2 linked regions of the Azotobacter salinestris genome follow. The protein of the gene in region 1 interacts with the protein of each later gene in a pairwise test. Links are inferred from orthologs where the notes say so. Each region holds a gene or a part of one and is shown on either strand. Other genes may lie near its edges.

Region 1 (4,086 bases):
CCATGGACCCGCGGCTGATCACCATGGTGTCCGACGCCGTGGCCCGCGCCGCCATCGAGAGCGGCGTGGCCTCCCTGCCGTATCCGAAGCACTATCCGCTGCAGTCGGTGGAGGCGGTGTTCAACAGCTGAGCGAGACTCTGCCTGGTCCAAAAGAAACCCCGCTTAAGGCGAATGCCCGTCAGTCAAGGCATTGACCTTGCAGGATAAAACGATGGAAACAGGCTCATGGATTCCCATGAGCCTGTTTCTTTTATGCTCCTTCAGCAAGTACTCCAGCAGGACATGGAACTCAATCCCGCCTCGTTCGAGTGTTTCGTCCTGTCGATCGACCCTGCCTGGATCGAGGAGGCATTGACACTGACCGGCACGGTTTCCTTGCGCTGCCGGCGCTTGCCGGCCGAGCGTATCGTCTGGCTGGTCGTCGGGATGGCCCTGTTCAGGGGGCGAGCCCAGCTGGCTGATCGTGCAACAGCCGGGATTATCCGAGGGCAACGGCCTGATGCCAGGCACGATCCCGCAGCGGCTGATGGAACTCCGGGCGCAGGCTCGCCACTTCATGCTGCCGCTCAGGCATGAGCGGCACTATTCGCGCGTCGCGAAACCATGTTCGAATAAGTATCCCCAGAAAGAAAAATGCCAGTCAGCTTAGTCAGCTTAACTGACTGGCCTTGGCTTAAGGCGGGAATTTCTTTTGAGGGTCAGAACAGGTCGATCGGCGGTGCGGATTCTTTCGCCAGTGTGCCCGGACCGGACTCCTCCTCGCTGGCCATAGGCGGCGGGGCTTCGTTCTTGAACAGCTCGAAGACGGCGCCGGGGGTGCCGGGCGAAGCGATGCGACCGCTGCCGGGGTTGATGCGCAGGGTCAGTAGCCCTTCGGGCTCGGCCTGCAGGTGCGGCGGCTTGTCCTTCAGGGCTGCGCTCATGAAGTTCATCCAGATCGGCAAGGCCACGGTGCTGCCGTATTCATGGCTGCCCAGGCTTTCCGGCTGGTCGAAACCGGCCCAGACGGTGGTGACGTAGTCGGCGTTGTAGCCGGAGAACCAGCTGTCCTTGGACTCGTTGGTGGTCCCGGTCTTGCCGGCCAGGTCGCTGCGCCCCATCTCCAGGGCGCGGCGGGCAGTGCCGCGCTTGATCACATCTTGCAGCATGCTGGTCATGATGTAGGTGGTACGGGCATCGACGATGCGCTCCGCGACGATCGGCTCGGGGGGGGGCGGGAGCCGCGTGGGCGGGGCTGGTTGGACCGCCTCGGAAGAGGCATCGGCGGTGGTAACGAGCTGTGCGCCCTCGGTGATGATCGGGGGGCTGGTGAAGGCGGCCGGTGCCGGCTCCTCTGCCGGAGTGCGAGGCGGGTTGGCCTGATACAGAAGCTTGCCGTCGCGGTCCTCGATGCGCTCGATCAGGTAGGGCTGGATGCGGTAGCCGCCATTGGCGAAGGTGCTCCAGCCGGCGGCGATTTCCAGCGGGGTCAAGTTGGCCGTGCCGAGCGCCAGGGACAGGTTGCGTGGCAGGTCGCGCTTGTCGAAGCCGAAGCGGCCGATGTAATCCAGGGTGTAGTCGATGCCGATGCTTTGCAGCAGGCGAATCGATACCAGGTTGCGCGACTTGTACAGGGCTTCGCGCAAGCGGATCGGGCCGAGAAAAGTGTTGGTATCGTTCTTGGGGCGCCAGACCGTATCCAGATACGGATCGACAAAGACGATCGGGGCGTCGTTGATCAGACTGGCGGCGGTAAAGCCGCGGTCCAGGGCTGCACTGTAGATGAAGGGCTTGAAGCTCGAGCCGGGTTGCCGCTTGGCCTGGGCGGCGCGGTTGTAGTTGCTCTGCTCGAAGGAGAAGCCTCCGACCAGGGCGCGAATCGCGCCGTTTCGCGGGTCCAGGGAGATCAGGGCGCTCTGGGCGGCAGGAATCTGACTGAAGGCCAGGCTGCCATCCTCCTGACGCATGACGCGAATCAGGTCTCCAACCTTGACCACCTGACCCGGGTTCTGCGGTCTGGGTCCCATGCTGTCGGCGCTGACGAAGGGCCGGGCCCAGCTCATGCTTTCCCAGCGCACCGTTTCCTCGTCGCCGTTGCGCATCAGGGCCTGGATGGCGTTGCTGCCGACCTGGGTGACGACGGCGGGCTCGAGACCGTTGATGCTGCGCTGCTTGTCCAGCTCGTCCAGCCAGGCGCTTCTGCTCGTGCCGGGCAGGTGGGCCTCGGGGCCTCGGTAGCCGTGGCGCCGATCGTAGTCGAGCAGCCCCTGGCGAACGGCGCTGTTGGCCGCTTCCTGCAGGTCGCTGGGAGTCGTGGTGGTAACCCGGAACCCCTCGGTATAGGCGTCGCTGCCGTAACGGCCGACCAGCTCGGCACGGGCCAGTTCGGCGATATAGGGGGCGTTCAGCTCCGGAGCGGGAACGTGATAGCTCGCGTCCGCCGGTTCTGCGAGGGCTTGCAGGTAACGAGTCTCGTCGATGTGCCCAAGCTTGTACATGCGCCCGAGGATCCAGTCGCGCCGCTCCTTGCTGCGTGCCGGGTTGGCCAGGGGATTGAAGCGCGACGGGGCTTTCGGCAAGCCGGCGATCATCGCCATCTGCGCCAGGCTCAGTTCGCGAATGGACTTGCCGTAGTAGACCTGGGCCGCTGCCTCGATGCCATAGGCGCGGTTGCCGAGGTAGATCTTGTTGACGTAGAGCTCGAGGATTTCCTCCTTGCTGAGCTCCCGCTCGATCTGCAGGGCGAGCAGGATTTCGTTGACCTTGCGCGAAAAGCTCCGCTCGCTGGTCAGGAAGAAATTCTTCGCCACCTGCATGGTGATGGTGCTGCCCCCGGTCTGAATATGCCCGCTGCTCAATAATTGCGTGGCAGCGCGCATTAGGCTCGCAAGGTCGACGCCATAATGGCTGGCGAAATTGTCGTCCTCCGCAGCCAGCAGGGCATGGATGAAGTCCGGGGGGATTTCTGCGTAGCGGATGGGGGTGCGGCGCATCTCGCCGAATTCCGCAATCAGCTTGGCATCGCTGCTGTATATCCGCAGGGGGATTTGCAGCTGGATGGTGCGCAGCGATTCGGCCGACGGAAGGTTGGGTCCCAGATAGAGAAAGGCTCCGCTCAGGCCGAGCAGCAGGCTGCTGAAAATGGCGACGAAGGTCCAGCCGAAGAATTTAAGCAAACGCATCAAGGCGGCGGGGTTTCCAGATGAAAGAAGGACAGAAGTTCGGGCAAGGCGAAAAGCGAAAAGCCGGTCACATTATATGCGTTTTTTCTGCGGGATAGCCATTTACGCTTCTGTCAAGCCTGTTATCTAATGCGTCATTACATAAATTGTCCGTAAGTTACGGATACAGCAAGGAAATTGGTTGTGCTAGGGCTCTTCAACAAGAAAGCGGGTTCATTACTGGGGATCGATATTAGTTCGACCACGGTCAAGCTTATCGAATTGAGTCGTTCGGGTAATCGTTACCGGGTGGAGGCCTATGCCGTCGAGCCGCTTCCTGCCAATGCCGTCGTCGAGAAGAATATCGCCGATCTCGATGGTGTCGGCCAGACCTTGAGCAAGGTACTGGCCAAGGCCAAGACCGGAACCAAGAATGCAGCGGTGGCCGTGGCCGGCTCCGTAGTGATCACCAAGACTGTCGAGATGGATGCCGGGCTTTCCGAAGAGGAAATGGAAACCCAGCTGAAGCTTGAGGCCGACCAATACATTCCCTATCCCCTCGAGGAAGTGGCGATCGACTTCGAAGTCCAGGGGGTGCTGCCGCGCAGCCCCGGCCGGGTCGAGGTGCTGCTCGCCGCCTGTCGCAAGGAAAACGTCGAAGCCCGCGAGGCAGTGCTGGCACTGGCCGGCCTGACGGCCAAGGTCGTTGATGTCGAGGCTTATGCCATGGAGCGTGCGTGCGGGCTGCTGGTCAATCAACTGGGCGGCGATCCGGCGGGGCTGATCGTGGCCGTCGTGGATATCGGCGCGACCATGATGACGCTCAGCGTATTGCATGACGGTCGCACCCTCTATACCCGTGAGCAGTTGTTTGGCGGCAGGCAGCTCACCGACGAAATCCAGCGCCGTTATGGGCTGTCCGTGGCCGAAGCCGGTCTGGCCAA
Region 2 (3,433 bases), 480 kb from region 1 along the record:
TCGCTTCCAAACAGTTGGTTGTCGATCAAATCGCACAGGCAGTGGATAACCAAGAGGTGCACCTCCTGGATCCGGGCCGTAACCTTGGCGGGAACGCGGATCTCGACGTCCTCGGGGAGCAGAAGCGCTGCCGTGCCGCCACCATCGCGGCCGGTCAGGGCAACCACCAGCATTTCCCTGTCATGGGCAGCCTGGATAGCCTGGATCACATTGGCAGAGTTGCCGCTGGTGGAAATAGCCAGCAGAACGTCGCCGGGCTGGCCCAAGGCGCGGATCTGCTTGGAGAAGACTTCATTGTAGCTGTAGTCGTTGGCGATCGAAGTCAGGGTGGAGCTGTCGGTGGTCAATGCCATGGCCGGCAAGCTGGGGCGTTCGCGCTCGAAGCGATTGAGCAACTCCGAGGAAAAATGCTGCGCATCCCCGGCCGAGCCTCCATTGCCGCAAGAGAGGATCTTGCCCTCGTTGAGCAGGGCCTGAACCATGAGTTCGCTGGCTTGGGCGATGTAAGGGAGGATGACCTCCGTGGCCTGTTGCTTGGTTTCGATGCTGGCCTGAAAGAGTTGGCGGATGCGGGAATGCATGTCCATCGGCGATAACCTTCAACGTTGGGTGTTCGCTGTGGCCAGAGAGGCGGCTCTGGCTCATGGTGCGGTGGGAACTGCTGCGGAGCGTCCGGGCTTGCCGGAGCGTGGCAGGTGCGCTTGGAGAGTCAGGCATCAAAGGCGTTGCGAATCCAGCTCAGATGGCCGGATGCGCCATCGGCGCCATTGATGGCGATGACATCGAAGCGGCAGGGATGTCTGGCCCAGCGTGGCTCTTGCTGCAGAAAATACTGAGCGCTACGGATGAGTCTCATGCGCTTGCGTGCATCGACGCTCTCCAATGCGCCTCCCCAGGCGAAATGCCGCCGATAGCGCACCTCGACGAATACTACTGTATCGCCGTCGAGCATGACCAGATCGAGCTCGCCGCATCGACAGCGCCAGTTCTGCGCCAGAAGGCGCATTCCCTGTGCCGTGAGATGGCGGTGGGCAAGGATCTCGGCATCGCGTCCGCTGCGTTGCCTTTCCATGTCAGTAGCTGTTGTTCTGCAGGCGCTGTATCTGGCCATCGCGGAACGCGGCCCAAGGCAGCTGGCGCTGGATGCGCTGATCGGGAGTCAGGCTCAGGTTGCCGGAAAGACCGTCGATGCGGGTTTCAGGCATCGCCTTGAGCTGTGTCAATCGCGGGGCGAGCCGGTAGGCGTCGGCTCCCATGGCATAGAGACGTCCCAGGCTGCCACTGGCCTGGGGCCATTGGCTGCCAGCCAGTTGCGGCAGGTTGTCGTTCGGATTGGTATTCAGCAGCCAGGGTGTCTCGCAGAACTGAATGCCTTCGAGGTCGAGGTAATAGTTCTGTTCTTCCTTGGGGCTGTAGAGGTGTGAGGTGGCATAGATCGGTACATCACCGGCATATTGGAAGGCGAGAGTCGGTTTGATTTGCTGGGCCTGCTGTGGGGTGGCGGCCAGGAAGATGAAATCGATATCACGGCGTCGCGAGGGCTGCGCAGCCACCTCGCTGCCAAGCATGCTCTGCAGTCGCTTGCCGCGAGCCTCGCTCTGACGCAGTTGGAACAGTTCGGCAATCTGCTGAGCCAGGCGGGCGGGCTGATCGATCCGCACGACGGCAACCAGATTGCCGCCTGTGGCTTGCCAGCTCTGCTGGAAGGCTTGAAGTACCCGGTCGCCCCATTCGCCGGAGGGTACCATGACGACGCCCCGGCGCATGCCGTCTGCCCAGGCGCGGCGAGCGGCCTCGCGAGCTTCGTCCTCGGCAGCCAGGCCGAACTGGAAGAGCTGTGGCGGGCTTTCCTGGCCGACGTTGCCATAGTTCAGGGCAAGGGTGGTGATCGGCAGTTGCTCGCGATCGCCGAGCTGTTTGACCAAGGGCTTTTCCAAGGGGCCGACGACCAGTTGCACCCCGGCGGCCTGGGCCTGGCGATAGAAGTCGTCGAGGGACGTCAGTCGGCTGCTGTCATAGAGCTCGATGCTGGGTTGTCGCTGACCGAGTTGCTGTGCCTGGTAATGGGCGGCCATGAAGCCGTTGCGCAGAGCGCGTGACACCGAGGCAAGCTGGCCTTCCTCCGGAAGCAGCAGGGCAATCTTGTTCAGGGGCTGGCTGGCCAGCTCCCGCAATTTGCTGAGCTGTGCCGGCAATTGCATGGCTGCCGGATGCTGAGGGTTAGCTGCGCGCCACTGGTCGATGGCGGCCTGCTGCAGTTCCAGGGTGCCAGCACTCTTCGTGGCGTGTGCCAGGGCTAGCCAGCCCCCCAGTTCACTATTCTCCTCGCCGGGGGCATTCAGAGCGTCCAGCGGCAGAGCCTGGATCAGGCGCCAGATGCGTTCGTGATTTTCACTGGCGGCCGACTCACTCAGCAGGGGGGCAATGAACACCCGCTCGCGAGCGGCACTCAGATGCTGGTCATCTGCTTCCAGCGCGCGCGCGCGGGTGAGCTGGGTGCGAATCTGCTGCTGTATGGGCAGTTCGCCCAAATGCTGCATGCTGGGGTGATCGAGGGCCTTGAGCGCGACCTTGGGTTTGCTGCGGGCCAAGGCAATCTCTGCGCTGAGAGTGCTGGCAAAGATCTGCTGGGCAGGCTTGAGGCTGTCCGGTGGGATCTGTTCGAGAATGCGCACGGCCTGGGTCAGATCCTTCTGCCGGTAGGCCTGATCGGCGGCTGTCAGACGCAGGAGTGCGGCCTTTTCCGGTTTGCTTTCGCTGGCCTGTTGCAGCAGTTGCTCGACGCTGGCTTGTGACGGCGCGGGCAGCTCGCCCAGTCTGGATGATGGCGAGCTGGCACAGGCAGCCAAGAGGCCGGCAAGGAAAAGGGCGGGAAGAGGACGCAGACAGGCGATCATTGAGGCGTTCCTGATGCTCAAGGACAAGTGAGGAATTGTACCCAAGCCTTGTCCCGGGCGCGATGTCATGGGCGTTAAACCGGTTACAATGCGCGTTTCGACTGTACTAGGGGGTGTCATGACCACGTCTGCAGCTCTGAATCCAAGGTCGGGCATCCTTTATGTAGTTGCTACCCCGATTGGTAACCTTGACGACATCACTGCACGGGCTCTCAGAGTGCTGCGCGAGGTGGTCCTGATCGCGGCCGAGGACACTCGGCACTCGGCGCGTCTGCTGCAACATTTCGGCATTACAACGCCGTTGATGGCTTGTCATGAACACAATGAGCGTGATCAGGGCGGCCGCTTTCTGGCGCGCCTGCAGGCTGGCGAGGATGTCGCGCTGATTTCCGATGCCGGCACGCCACTGATTTCCGATCCTGGTTTTCATCTGGTGCGTCAGGCGCGGGCTGCCGGTATAAGAGTGGTTCCGGTGCCAGGCCCCTGCGCATTGATCGCAGCCCTGTCCGCTGCCGGGCTGCCCTCCGATCGCTTCG

What was found. The genes of interacting proteins can lie anywhere in the genome.
Region 2: the proteins of GCU53_RS09360 (region 1) and GCU53_RS07130 interact in binary tests that used the Escherichia coli proteins (3 or more experiments, as listed by UniProt). The link is inferred for Azotobacter salinestris from one-to-one orthologs.

What each region holds. Positions count from the first base shown.
Region 1 is NZ_CP045302.1:1,997,516-2,001,601, reverse strand. The notes cover bases 434-3,549. They hold GCU53_RS09360 (penicillin-binding protein 1A), read right to left. Parts: upstream 3,167-3,549; coding sequence 701-3,166; downstream 434-700. Other genes in these bases: GCU53_RS09355 (pilus assembly protein PilM), read left to right, coding at 3,347-3,549; GCU53_RS09365 (transposase domain-containing protein), read left to right, coding at 434-578. Outside these bases: GCU53_RS09370 (malic enzyme-like NAD(P)-binding protein), read left to right, coding at 1-131; more of GCU53_RS09365, read left to right, coding at 228-433; more of GCU53_RS09355, read left to right, coding at 3,550-4,086. UniProt on the Escherichia coli protein: Cell wall formation. Synthesis of cross-linked peptidoglycan from the lipid intermediates.
Region 2 is NZ_CP045302.1:1,514,844-1,518,276, reverse strand. The notes cover bases 486-3,433. They hold GCU53_RS07130 (penicillin-binding protein activator), read right to left. Parts: upstream 2,898-3,433; coding sequence 1,074-2,897; downstream 486-1,073. Other genes in these bases: rsmI (16S rRNA (cytidine(1402)-2'-O)-methyltransferase), read left to right, coding at 3,016-3,433; GCU53_RS07135 (YraN family protein), read right to left, coding at 710-1,072; GCU53_RS07140 (phosphoheptose isomerase), read right to left, coding at 486-587. Also shown: more of GCU53_RS07140, read right to left, coding at 1-485. UniProt on the Escherichia coli protein: Regulator of peptidoglycan synthesis that is essential for the function of penicillin-binding protein 1A (PBP1a). Stimulates transpeptidase activity of PBP1a in vitro.